Luteolibacter flavescens: one gene and its partners. The protein of the gene in region 3 binds, or shares a complex with, the protein of the main gene of each other region. Links are inferred from orthologs where the notes say so. Each region holds a gene or a part of one and is shown on either strand. Other genes may lie near its edges. The genes, in order: OKA04_RS01470, nuoD and OKA04_RS21895.

What was found.
Region 1: the proteins of OKA04_RS21895 (region 3) and OKA04_RS01470 are in contact, whole or in part, in a cryo-EM structure (PDB 7NYH), measured with the Escherichia coli proteins. The link is inferred for Luteolibacter flavescens from one-to-one orthologs.
Region 2: the proteins of OKA04_RS21895 (region 3) and nuoD are in contact, whole or in part, in a cryo-EM structure (PDB 6ZJN), measured with the Thermus thermophilus proteins. The link is inferred for Luteolibacter flavescens from one-to-one orthologs. Residues at the interface, in WP_096411116.1 of Thermus thermophilus: Glu45, Ser46, Asn48, Pro50, Ala51, Gly52, Glu53; in WP_223903221.1 of Thermus thermophilus: Met26, Thr27, Asn29, Gly31, Pro32, His34.

The regions. Positions count from the first base shown.
Region 1 is NZ_JAPDDS010000001.1:344,169-347,038, reverse strand. What follows is about bases 1-2,718. They hold OKA04_RS01470 (NADH-quinone oxidoreductase subunit J family protein), read right to left. Parts: upstream 1,780-2,718; coding sequence 1,222-1,779; downstream 1-1,221. Other genes in these bases: OKA04_RS01460 (complex I subunit 1/NuoH family protein), read right to left, coding at 2,406-2,718; OKA04_RS01465 (NuoI/complex I 23 kDa subunit family protein), read right to left, coding at 1,828-2,394; nuoK (NADH-quinone oxidoreductase subunit NuoK), read right to left, coding at 901-1,218; nuoL (NADH-quinone oxidoreductase subunit L), read right to left, coding at 1-861. Also shown: more of OKA04_RS01460, read right to left, coding at 2,719-2,870. UniProt on the Escherichia coli protein: NDH-1 shuttles electrons from NADH, via FMN and iron-sulfur (Fe-S) centers, to quinones in the respiratory chain. The immediate electron acceptor for the enzyme in this species is believed to be ubiquinone.
Region 2 is NZ_JAPDDS010000001.1:99,990-103,125, reverse strand. What follows is about bases 4-2,987. They hold nuoD (NADH dehydrogenase (quinone) subunit D), read left to right. Parts: upstream 4-863; coding sequence 864-2,111; downstream 2,112-2,987. Other genes in these bases: OKA04_RS00380 (NADH-quinone oxidoreductase subunit NuoE family protein), read left to right, coding at 2,870-2,987; OKA04_RS00385 (thioredoxin-like domain-containing protein), read left to right, coding at 2,129-2,839; OKA04_RS00395 (sugar phosphate isomerase/epimerase family protein), read right to left, coding at 4-718. Outside these bases: more of OKA04_RS00395, read right to left, coding at 1-3; more of OKA04_RS00380, read left to right, coding at 2,988-3,136.
Region 3 is NZ_JAPDDS010000017.1:71,796-74,779, forward strand. The notes cover bases 60-2,891. They hold OKA04_RS21895 (NADH-quinone oxidoreductase subunit A), read left to right. Parts: upstream 60-1,204; coding sequence 1,205-1,579; downstream 1,580-2,891. Other genes in these bases: rpmB (50S ribosomal protein L28), read left to right, coding at 60-116; OKA04_RS21885 (aspartate 1-decarboxylase), read left to right, coding at 261-608; OKA04_RS21890 (hypothetical protein), read left to right, coding at 776-1,084; OKA04_RS21900 (hypothetical protein), read right to left, coding at 1,624-1,962; OKA04_RS21905 (ribose-phosphate diphosphokinase), read right to left, coding at 2,114-2,891. In the rest of the region: more of rpmB, read left to right, coding at 1-59; more of OKA04_RS21905, read right to left, coding at 2,892-2,984. UniProt on the Escherichia coli protein: NDH-1 shuttles electrons from NADH, via FMN and iron-sulfur (Fe-S) centers, to quinones in the respiratory chain. The immediate electron acceptor for the enzyme in this species is believed to be ubiquinone.

The DNA of each region.
Region 1 (2,870 bases), on a different replicon or contig from region 3:
GGTGATGCCGCCGATCCAGGCGATGGTGTCGCCGGAGAAGTTGTTGAACGCTTCCGCTCCGATAGAGAGCTGCACGCGGAAGAGCATGTAGACACCGGCTGCCACCATGGTCGCGGCGTGGATGAGGGCGGACACGGGGGTCGGGCCTTCCATCGCATCCGGCAGCCAGACGTGAAGCGGCATCTGGGCGGACTTGCCCATGGCTCCGCAGAAAACACACAAGAGAGCGGCACCGAGAACACCGGTGGAAACCGTGGCGAGACCACCGCCAGCGGCCCATTCCTTCATCCCGACAAAGCCGAGGTGACCAGTGATGCCCCAGAGCATCAGAATGCCGATCATGAAGCCGAAGTCCCCCACCCTGTTGACGATGAAGGCCTTCTTCGCGGCATCGGCAGCGGATTCCTTCTGATACCAGTGGCCGATCAGCAGGTAGGAGCTGAGGCCGACCAGCTCCCAGAACATGAAGGTCATGATGAAATTCGACGCCAGGACGATGCCGGTCATCGAAAACATGAAGAGCGAGAGGCAGGTGAAGAAGCGTGCCTTCGCGCTGTCGTCGGCCATGTAAGCCAGCGAGAAGATGTGGACCAGCAGGCCGATGCCTGTGACCACGATCATCATGCCCTTGGACAACTGGTCCAAGGTGATGCCCACCTCCACGTGGAAACTACCGACGGAGATCCATTTGATGGGCTCGGGTGCCTGGACGTTGCTGAGCAGCAGCATCACCGAGATGCCGAAGGTCACGGCCACGGAGATGACCGACACCGTCGAGGCGACGTAGGCATTCCGCTTGAGGAAGAGCTGGTTCGCCGCGGCGGCGATCAGCGGGAGGAACAGGAGGAGCCAGGGCAGCATGTTCGGGAAAAGTTGGCGATGGGTGCGCAGGCCGCGGGCTTAGCCACGCATGCTGGTGAGGTCTTCCGTATTGATCGTCTGCCGCGAGCGGTAGAGGGCTACGATGATCGCGAGGCCGACGGCGACCTCGGCGGCGGCCACGGTGATCACGAAGAAGACCAGCATTTGTCCGTTGTAGTCGGGCAGACCGTTCAAGCCCTTGAAGCGCGAGAAGGCCACCAGGGTCAAGTTCGCGGCACTGAGCATCAGCTCCAGGCACATGAAGACCACGATGATGTTCCGGCGGAGCACCACGCCGGCGAGGCCGATGGCGAAGAGCAGCCCGGAGACGAGCAGGTAATCGTGCAGGGAAGCCATGGCTCAGGTGGTTTGGCGCTTGGAAAGGACGACGACGCCGACGGTGGAAACGAGCAGCAGCACACCGACGATCTGGAGCGGCAGGTTGTAGCCGCGGAAGAGGGTCTCGCCGATCAGGTTCACGTCGGGCAGGTGGCCCTCGGCGAGCTTGGTGGAGATGCCCGGGCTACGCTCGGCGTAGTAGGCGGCACCGGCGGCGAGATCGAGCGGCTCGGCCTTGATGTTCGGAGACTTCGAGAGGATGCCGATGAGCTGAATGGTGAAGGCCAGCACGATGCCGAGCCCGCCAAGCAGCGGTGCGAGCTTCGGCGCACGCTTCTCCTCGGTCTTCAGGTCGAGGAGCATGATGATGAAGATGAACAGCACCATGATCGCGCCCGCATAGACGAGGATCTGGATGATCCCGACGAAGAAGGCATTCAGGCCGATGAAAAGACCGGAAAGGCCGACGAATGAGGCCACCATCGACAAGGCGGATGCGACGGGATTCCGCAGCGCGACAACCGCCACGCCGCCGAACAGCATGACGAGCGCGAAGAACCAGAATAAGTAAACGGGCATGGAAGGGAAGAGTTGGGGCCGGTTGGCCAATGAGGACTGGCCGGTTGGTTACTTCAGCTCGTTCCACTTGTTGACGAGGCCGACGCGCTTGCCGCCGATCTCGTAGAGCTTCTCCTTGTCGTGCACCATGTCGGCGCGCTTCAGGCCGGTGATCGCGTAGTCCTTGCGGAGGAAGATTGCCTGCTCCGGGCAGACCTCCTCGCACATGCCGCAGTAGATGCAGCGGATCATGTCGATGTCGAATTCCAGCGGGCGCTTCTCGACCTTCGCCCAAGGGTCATCGGACGGGATTTCGCTCGGGGTGATCTTGATGGCCTTCGGCGGGCAGATGAATTCGCAAAGCTGGCAGGAAACGCAGCGTTCGCGGCCTTGCTCGTCGGTCACCAGAGCGGGCGCGCCACGGTAATGCTCGGGCAGGTGCTCGTCCCACTTCTGCTCTGGATACTGCATGGTCACGCCGAGTCCGGAGGACTCCATGTCCTTCGCGCCGCGGGACTTGCCCCGCAGCGAATCGACGGCGTGCTTCATCGTGATGAAGAAGCCCTTGATGACCGCGCCGAGGTAGATTTTCTCCCCCGCGTTCAGTTTCGGACGTGTGACTTTGACGACGGCCATGGGTGGGAAAGTTAGATGGAAACCGGGGCGGACTTTTTCTCGGACACCTTCAGGCACCAGACGAGGGCGCCGGTGACGAGGGCGAGGACGACCAGCCCGCCGATGCTGGCGGCAGGGCCGAATTGCGGCGCGGCGATGACCAGCGCAGCGAGGAAGACATTGATGAGCGCGGCTTCGAAGAAGATCACCCAGCCGAGGCGCATGAGCTGGTCATAGCGGAAACGCGGCACCGTCCAGCGGACGAGGATGAAGAAGAGGATGAAGGCGACTACCTTGGCCATGAAGACGGCCATGTTCAACAAGCCTCCGATCTTCACCGAGCCGATCTCGAGGCTGGCAGCCCAATTGTCGAAGAAAGGACCGAGCGACCAGCCGCCGAGGAAGAGCGTCACGACCATCGCCGAACCGATGACCATCGCGGCGTATTCGCCCATGAAGAACATGGCGAACTTCATGGAAGAGTATTCCGTGTGATA
Region 2 (3,136 bases), on a different replicon or contig from region 3:
GCAGGTTACCGAATTCCGGCAGCTTGAGCCCGTCCTTGAGATCCTTCAGGTGAAGCTGGGAAACACGACCGGAAAGCTTAGTGATCAGCTCCACGGGATCGAGGTTCGCGACCTTCACCCAGAAGATATCGATCTCGAACTTCATGTCCTTGCTGAACTGCTCGATGAAGACGTCGTAGCCCGTCTTGCCGCCTTCCTTCGGCTGGAATTCAAAAGCGTGGTTGTGGTAACCGAGTTGGATGCCAGCGGCTTTGGCAAGTTCCGCGGCCTTGTTCGCGTTCGCGGCGACCTTCTTGTAGTCATCCAGCGTCTTGCGCTCGCCGTCATGCAGGTAAGGGATGACGAGGTGGCTGAGCCCGACTTCCTTGGCCTTTTCGAGGGTTTTCTGGAAGTCGCTCATCGAGGCATCCTTCGGGCTCGTCACGCTGGTCCACTCGAAGTGGGTGGAATTCAGCACCAGACCGGCGGACTTCGCCCCGTCGATCAATGGCTGGCAATTCGGGAAGCCGTAGGCTTCGACCTGCTTGTAGCCCGCTTCCGCGACGGCCTTCAGGGTTCCGGCAGTGTCTTTTCCGAGCGCATCGCGCAGGGTGTAAAGCTGGATGCCGATGTTCTTGCGGTACTTGTTATCCGGGGCCAGCGCGGCGAGCAACTGGCTGGCGGGAGTCAGGGCGAGCGACGAGACGACGGCGGAACGCAAGAAGGTGCGACGTTGCATGGTGTCGAAGCTCGCCGCGGGAGCCCGCCATGGCAAGCATGCGCGTCGGCATTTGCCGCATGCCACGGACTTTGTGAAAAATTTCACAAACTGCCTTGCCCGAGGGGCTTCCTTGGGGCCTGATTCCGGGGCCGGGAATAACCCAATGAGCCGCTCCACGACCGAATACCAAGCCCCCGACGTGGCCACGAAGGCCGCCGAGTACCACGAGGAAACGACGGACTTGATGGGCGAAAAGATGGTCCTGAACATGGGACCATCCCACCCCGCGACGCACGGCGTGCTGCGCCTGATCCTGGAATTGGACGGGGAAATCATCACCAAGGCCGACCCGGACGTGGGCTTCCTGCACCGCGGCGACGAGAAGATCGCGGAAAACATGCACTACAACCAGTTCGTGCCCTACACGGACCGGCTGGACTACCTCGCACCGCTGGCGAACAACGTCGCCTACGCCTGCGCCGTGGAGAAGCTGATGGGCTGGGAGCTGCCACCCCGTGGCCAGGCCCTGCGCGTGCTGTGCTGCGAGCTGGCCCGCATTTCCTCCCACCTGCTCGGCGTCGGCGTCTGCGCCATGGACGTGGGTGCGATGACCGTTTTCCTCTACACCTTCACGGAGCGGGAGAAGATCTACAATCTCTGCGAGCAGCTCACCGGGGCGCGTTTCACGACCTCCTACACTCGCGTCGGCGGCCAGCTCCGCGACATGCCTCCGGGCTTCGAGCAGTCCGTCCGCAAGTTCCTGACCGAGTGCGAGGCGACCATCGAGGAAGTCTCCAAGCTCCTGGACAAGAACAAGATCTACCGCGACCGCATGTGCGACATCGGGATCATCTCGAAGGAGTCCGCGATCGCCTGGGGCCTCACCGGCCCGAATCTCCGCGCCTCCGGCGTGCCCCGCGACCTGCGCAAGGACCGCCCCTACCTCGGCTACGAGAAGTATGACTTCGACGTGATCGTGGCGGACGAGGGCGACTGCTACGCCCGCTACCAGGTGCGGATGGAAGAGCTGCGCCAGTCGGTGAAGATCTGCCGCCAGGTGCTCGACACCATGCCAGAGGGCCCGGTGAACCTGGCCGACTCGAAAAGCATCCTGCCGAACAAGGAGAAGGTGCTGATGTCGATGGAGGAGCTGATCCACCACTTCATCGTGGCCACGCAGGGCATCGACGCGCCTCCAGGCGAGGTCTATTTCGGCGCGGAAAACCCGAAGGGCGAGCTGGGCTTCTACATCCACTCCACGGGTGGAGGCGTGCCGCATCGCCTGAAAATCCGCAGCCCCTCCTTCTGCAATCTTTCCCCGCTCTCCGTGCTGCTGCCCGGCCACATGATATCTGACGTCCCGGCCGTGCTCGGTTCGCTCGATTTCGTGATGGGCGAATGTGATCGCTGACGTATAAGTGATTCGTTATGAAAAAGACGATCCTCCTCAGCATCCTGATGGCCGGTGTTTCCTTCGCCGGATTCGAAAAGTGGACCAACAAGGACGGCAAGACCGCCGAACTTGACTTGGTGAAAGTCACCGAGACCGGTGGCGAGAAAGCCGGTGAATTCAAGATGCGCAACGGCAAGTCCGTGACGCTGAAGCTCTCCGACCTCGCCGACGCAGACCAGAAGCGTCTGGAGGAATGGAAGCCCGCCGCTGCACCCGCGGGAGAGGCCAAGCCGAGCGTCTTTGACAAGGACCTCGACGGCAACCTGGTGAAGCTGGAGGGCAAGTCCCTGAAGAAGTATGAACTCACGGCGAAGCCGACGAAGTATTATCTCTTCTACTACACTGCCTCTTGGTGCGGCCCGTGCCAGAAGTTCACTCCATCGCTCGTCGAGTTCTACGAAAAGAACAAGCCGGGCAACGACACCTTTGAAATCGTGCTGGTCACCAGCGACGCCGATGAGGACGCCATGGAAGGCTATGCCGTCGAGAAGAAGATGAGCTGGCCTCACCTGAAGCTCTCGAAGACCGAGAAATTCAAGAAGTCGGTCGCTCATCCCGGCGGCGGCATTCCGAACCTGGTGCTGACCGACTTGGAAGGAAAGATCCTCAAGTCCAGCTACGAGGGCAAAGAATACAAGGGCCCCCACGTGGTCATGAACCACCTCGAAACGCTCCTGAAGGAGTGACAGCCAGTCTCCCGACGTCCCATTTCCAACATGTCCGCCTCGATCCTCGCAGAAAACGTCGCCTCGCCGGAGACGCCCGGCTCGAAGTTCTACCCGCCTTTCGTGCCGACGGCGGCGCTTGAAGCCGAGGCGGACCAGCGCCTCGCCCAGTTTCCCGAGGATCAGAAGCGCTCGGCAGTCCTGCCGCTGCTCCACTTCATCCAGCACCATCACGGCTTCATTTCCGCGGAGGCGATCGAATGGGTCGCCGAGCGTCTGGCGATCCAGCCTGTGAAGGTGCTGGAAGTCGTGACCTTC
Region 3 (2,984 bases):
GTATCTGGATCCCCGAGCTGAACCGCTGGGTGCGCCTCACGCTGAGCTGCAAGGCCATCAAGACGATCAACAAGAACGGAGCCTACGCGACCCTCAAGGACGCAGGCCTGCTCTGATCCCGATCCTGGGAATCTGAATTTTCATCCAAGGCGGCCCGGAGGAAACTCCGGGCCGTTTTGCGTCTGCCCGGGAAGGTCCGGAAAATTCTTGTTGCTTGCCGCTTGACGCCCGGGGAGCGCGCCATTTTCTTCCCGCCCGCCATGCTCCATCAGGTGCTCAAATCAAAACTCCATCGGGCGATGATCACCGCCGCCGACGTCGATTACGAAGGCAGCATCGAGATCCCCACCGACCTCATGGAGGCCGTCGGCCTGTGGGCAGGTGAAAAGGTCCTCGTGGCCTCCATCACCTCCGGCAACCGCCTGGAGACCTACGTCCAGCCCGGAGCCCCCGGCACCGGAAACATCCTGATCAACGGTGGCGCCGCCCATCGCATCAAGAAGGGCGAACGCGTCGCGATCATGGCATTCGGCCTGTCCGATACGCCCGTGCTCGCCAAAAAGGTGGTCCTCGACGAGGAAAACCGGATTCTCCGCGACGGACGCTGAGGGAAAACCCTCAGAGAACCGCTTTAAACGCGGTTTCGACGCCATAGCGGGCTCAAGGAAACGATTTGCTTAAAATTATTTACTTGAGAAACATTAAGGACTTTTTTGAATAGCAGGCCCTTTTTGGAGTCGCGCGCGCAGCATTTCGCTGCTATGATCGCGCCGCTATGGCAACCACCACGAAACGCACCCGGTTTTCACGCCGGCTTCCTGATCACGTCACGGATGAACTCTGCAACGTCCTCGCGGAAGACAAGGTGTTTGGCTTCAATGACCTGTTCGAACGGGTGTTCGACAACCTCAAGGTCCGTAACGCCGTGAGCGGCGGTGAAGAAATGCTTCGCCTGCGCGCTTACGAAAAACTGCAGAACCTGGTCACCCGTGGCCTCGTCGAGAAGATCGGCAAGGAGTACAAGGGAACCAAGCGCGTTCACGAGGCTTCGAGCGAGTATCTCGCCCAGCAGCAGGAAGATTGAGCCAAGAGGTGCCCGGAGCACCCGTTGTTTGCCCTCCCTTTTGAGAAGAACCCGCGCCGTGATCCGGCGCGGGTTTTTTTTCTGTCCATGGCCCGCGCCGACTTTTAAACCGGAGGCCGGATGTCGTCCCAGTATCTTCCCGTATTCGTCCAGATCCTCGTGGCCATCGGCTTCGCGGCGGTGAGCCTCACGCTGAGCGTGCTGCTCGGGAAGTCCGCCCGGCGGAATGCGACGAAGGATAGCGCCTACGAGTGCGGCATGCTCCCCGTGGGCGATGGCGCGCCGCGCTTCTCGGTGAAGTTCTACCTGGTGGCGATGCTCTTCGTGATCTTCGACATCGAGGTCGTCTTCATGTATCCATGGGCCGTGCAATTCCGCGACCTCGTGGCCGGCGGGAATGCGATCCCGCTGGTGTCCATGGCAGGCTTCGCCGGCGTGCTGGCCGTGGCCTACGTCTATGCGCTCAAGAAGGGCGCGCTGACCTGGAAGAACTGATCGCTCCGCGTGACCGGCGCTGAACCGGACACGCTTGCGAATCCTCACGCATCCGGCTTGCCCAGCGCCATCGAGGCGACCGCGGGAATCGGGATCGGCTGGCCGACCACGAAGTCCTCGAGGACGAGCTGCAGCCACTCCCGGGAGGCGGTGACGGTCTCCACCACCAGCAAAAGCTTTCCGCCCTCGCCCGCGACGATGCGGTAGCTGCCGACTTCCACGCGGATCTCCGAGCTTTCGCCCGTGAGCATGATCTCCAGCGCGAGAGTCTTTTCCTTGCTGCGGATCCTCAGGTCCAGCACCTGACCGTAGCGCTCCATCTTCCCGGAGAGCAGGTTCTTCGCGGCGGCCGAGGCGAGGTTGTCTTTCAGGGAAGCAAGCATGCGGGGAGCCTACGGCGTCCCGGGCCCGGGTGAAAGGAACAGCGTGCTATTTTTTCGTCGGCGCGGAGTCCCCTCCCCTCCTTTCCCTTACGCAAGAACGCCGCAGGGAGCGATGACTCCGTGCGGCGTTCGGAAATGATTTCTCAGCTTTTCAGACCTCGAAGAGCGAGGTGACGGACTGGCCGCCATTGATGCGGCGGATCGCCTCGCCCAGCAGCGGCGCGATGCCCACTGCCTGCACCTTCTCGCCCGATGCCTGCGGCACGGAGTCGGTGGTGATGATCTCCTCGATCACGGAGTCCTTGATGCGTTCGCGACCGAGATCGCCGAGCACGGCGTGGGAGACGCAGGCGAAAATCCGGCGCGCGCCGTTCTTGCCGAGGATCTCGGCAGCGGCGGTCAGGGTGCCGGCGGTCTCCGTCATATCGTCGATGAGGATCACGTCGCGGCCTTCCACGTCACCGATCACATTCATCGCCTCCACGCGGGTGGCGCTGATGCGGTGCTTCGCCACGATGGCGAGGTCGGCGCCCAGCGCGTCGGCGTAGGCACGTGCCATCTTCACGCCGCCTACATCGGGCGAGACCACCGTGAGATTCGAGGTATCGGGATGGCGGTCGCGCAGGTAGTGGATCAGCGCGGGCTTCGCGTAGAGATGATCGACGGGGATGTCGAAGAAGCCTTGGATCTGCGGGGCGTGCAGGTCCATGGTCAGCACGCGGCCGACACCGGCGGAGGTGAGCAGGTTCGCGACGAGCTTCGCGGTGATGGGCACGCGCGGCTGGTCCTTCCGGTCCTGGCGGGCGTAGCCGAAGAAAGGCATCACGGCGGTGATACGGCCTGCGCTCGCGCGGCGGGCGGCGTCCACCATGATGAGCAGCTCCATGATATTGTGATTCGATGGAGGGCAGCTCGGCTGGATGATGAAGACATCGTCGCCGCGGATGTTCTCGTTGATCTTGACGAACGTCTCACCGTCCGGAAACGCCGTCACATGGACGTCGGCGAGCTGGGTGCCAAGA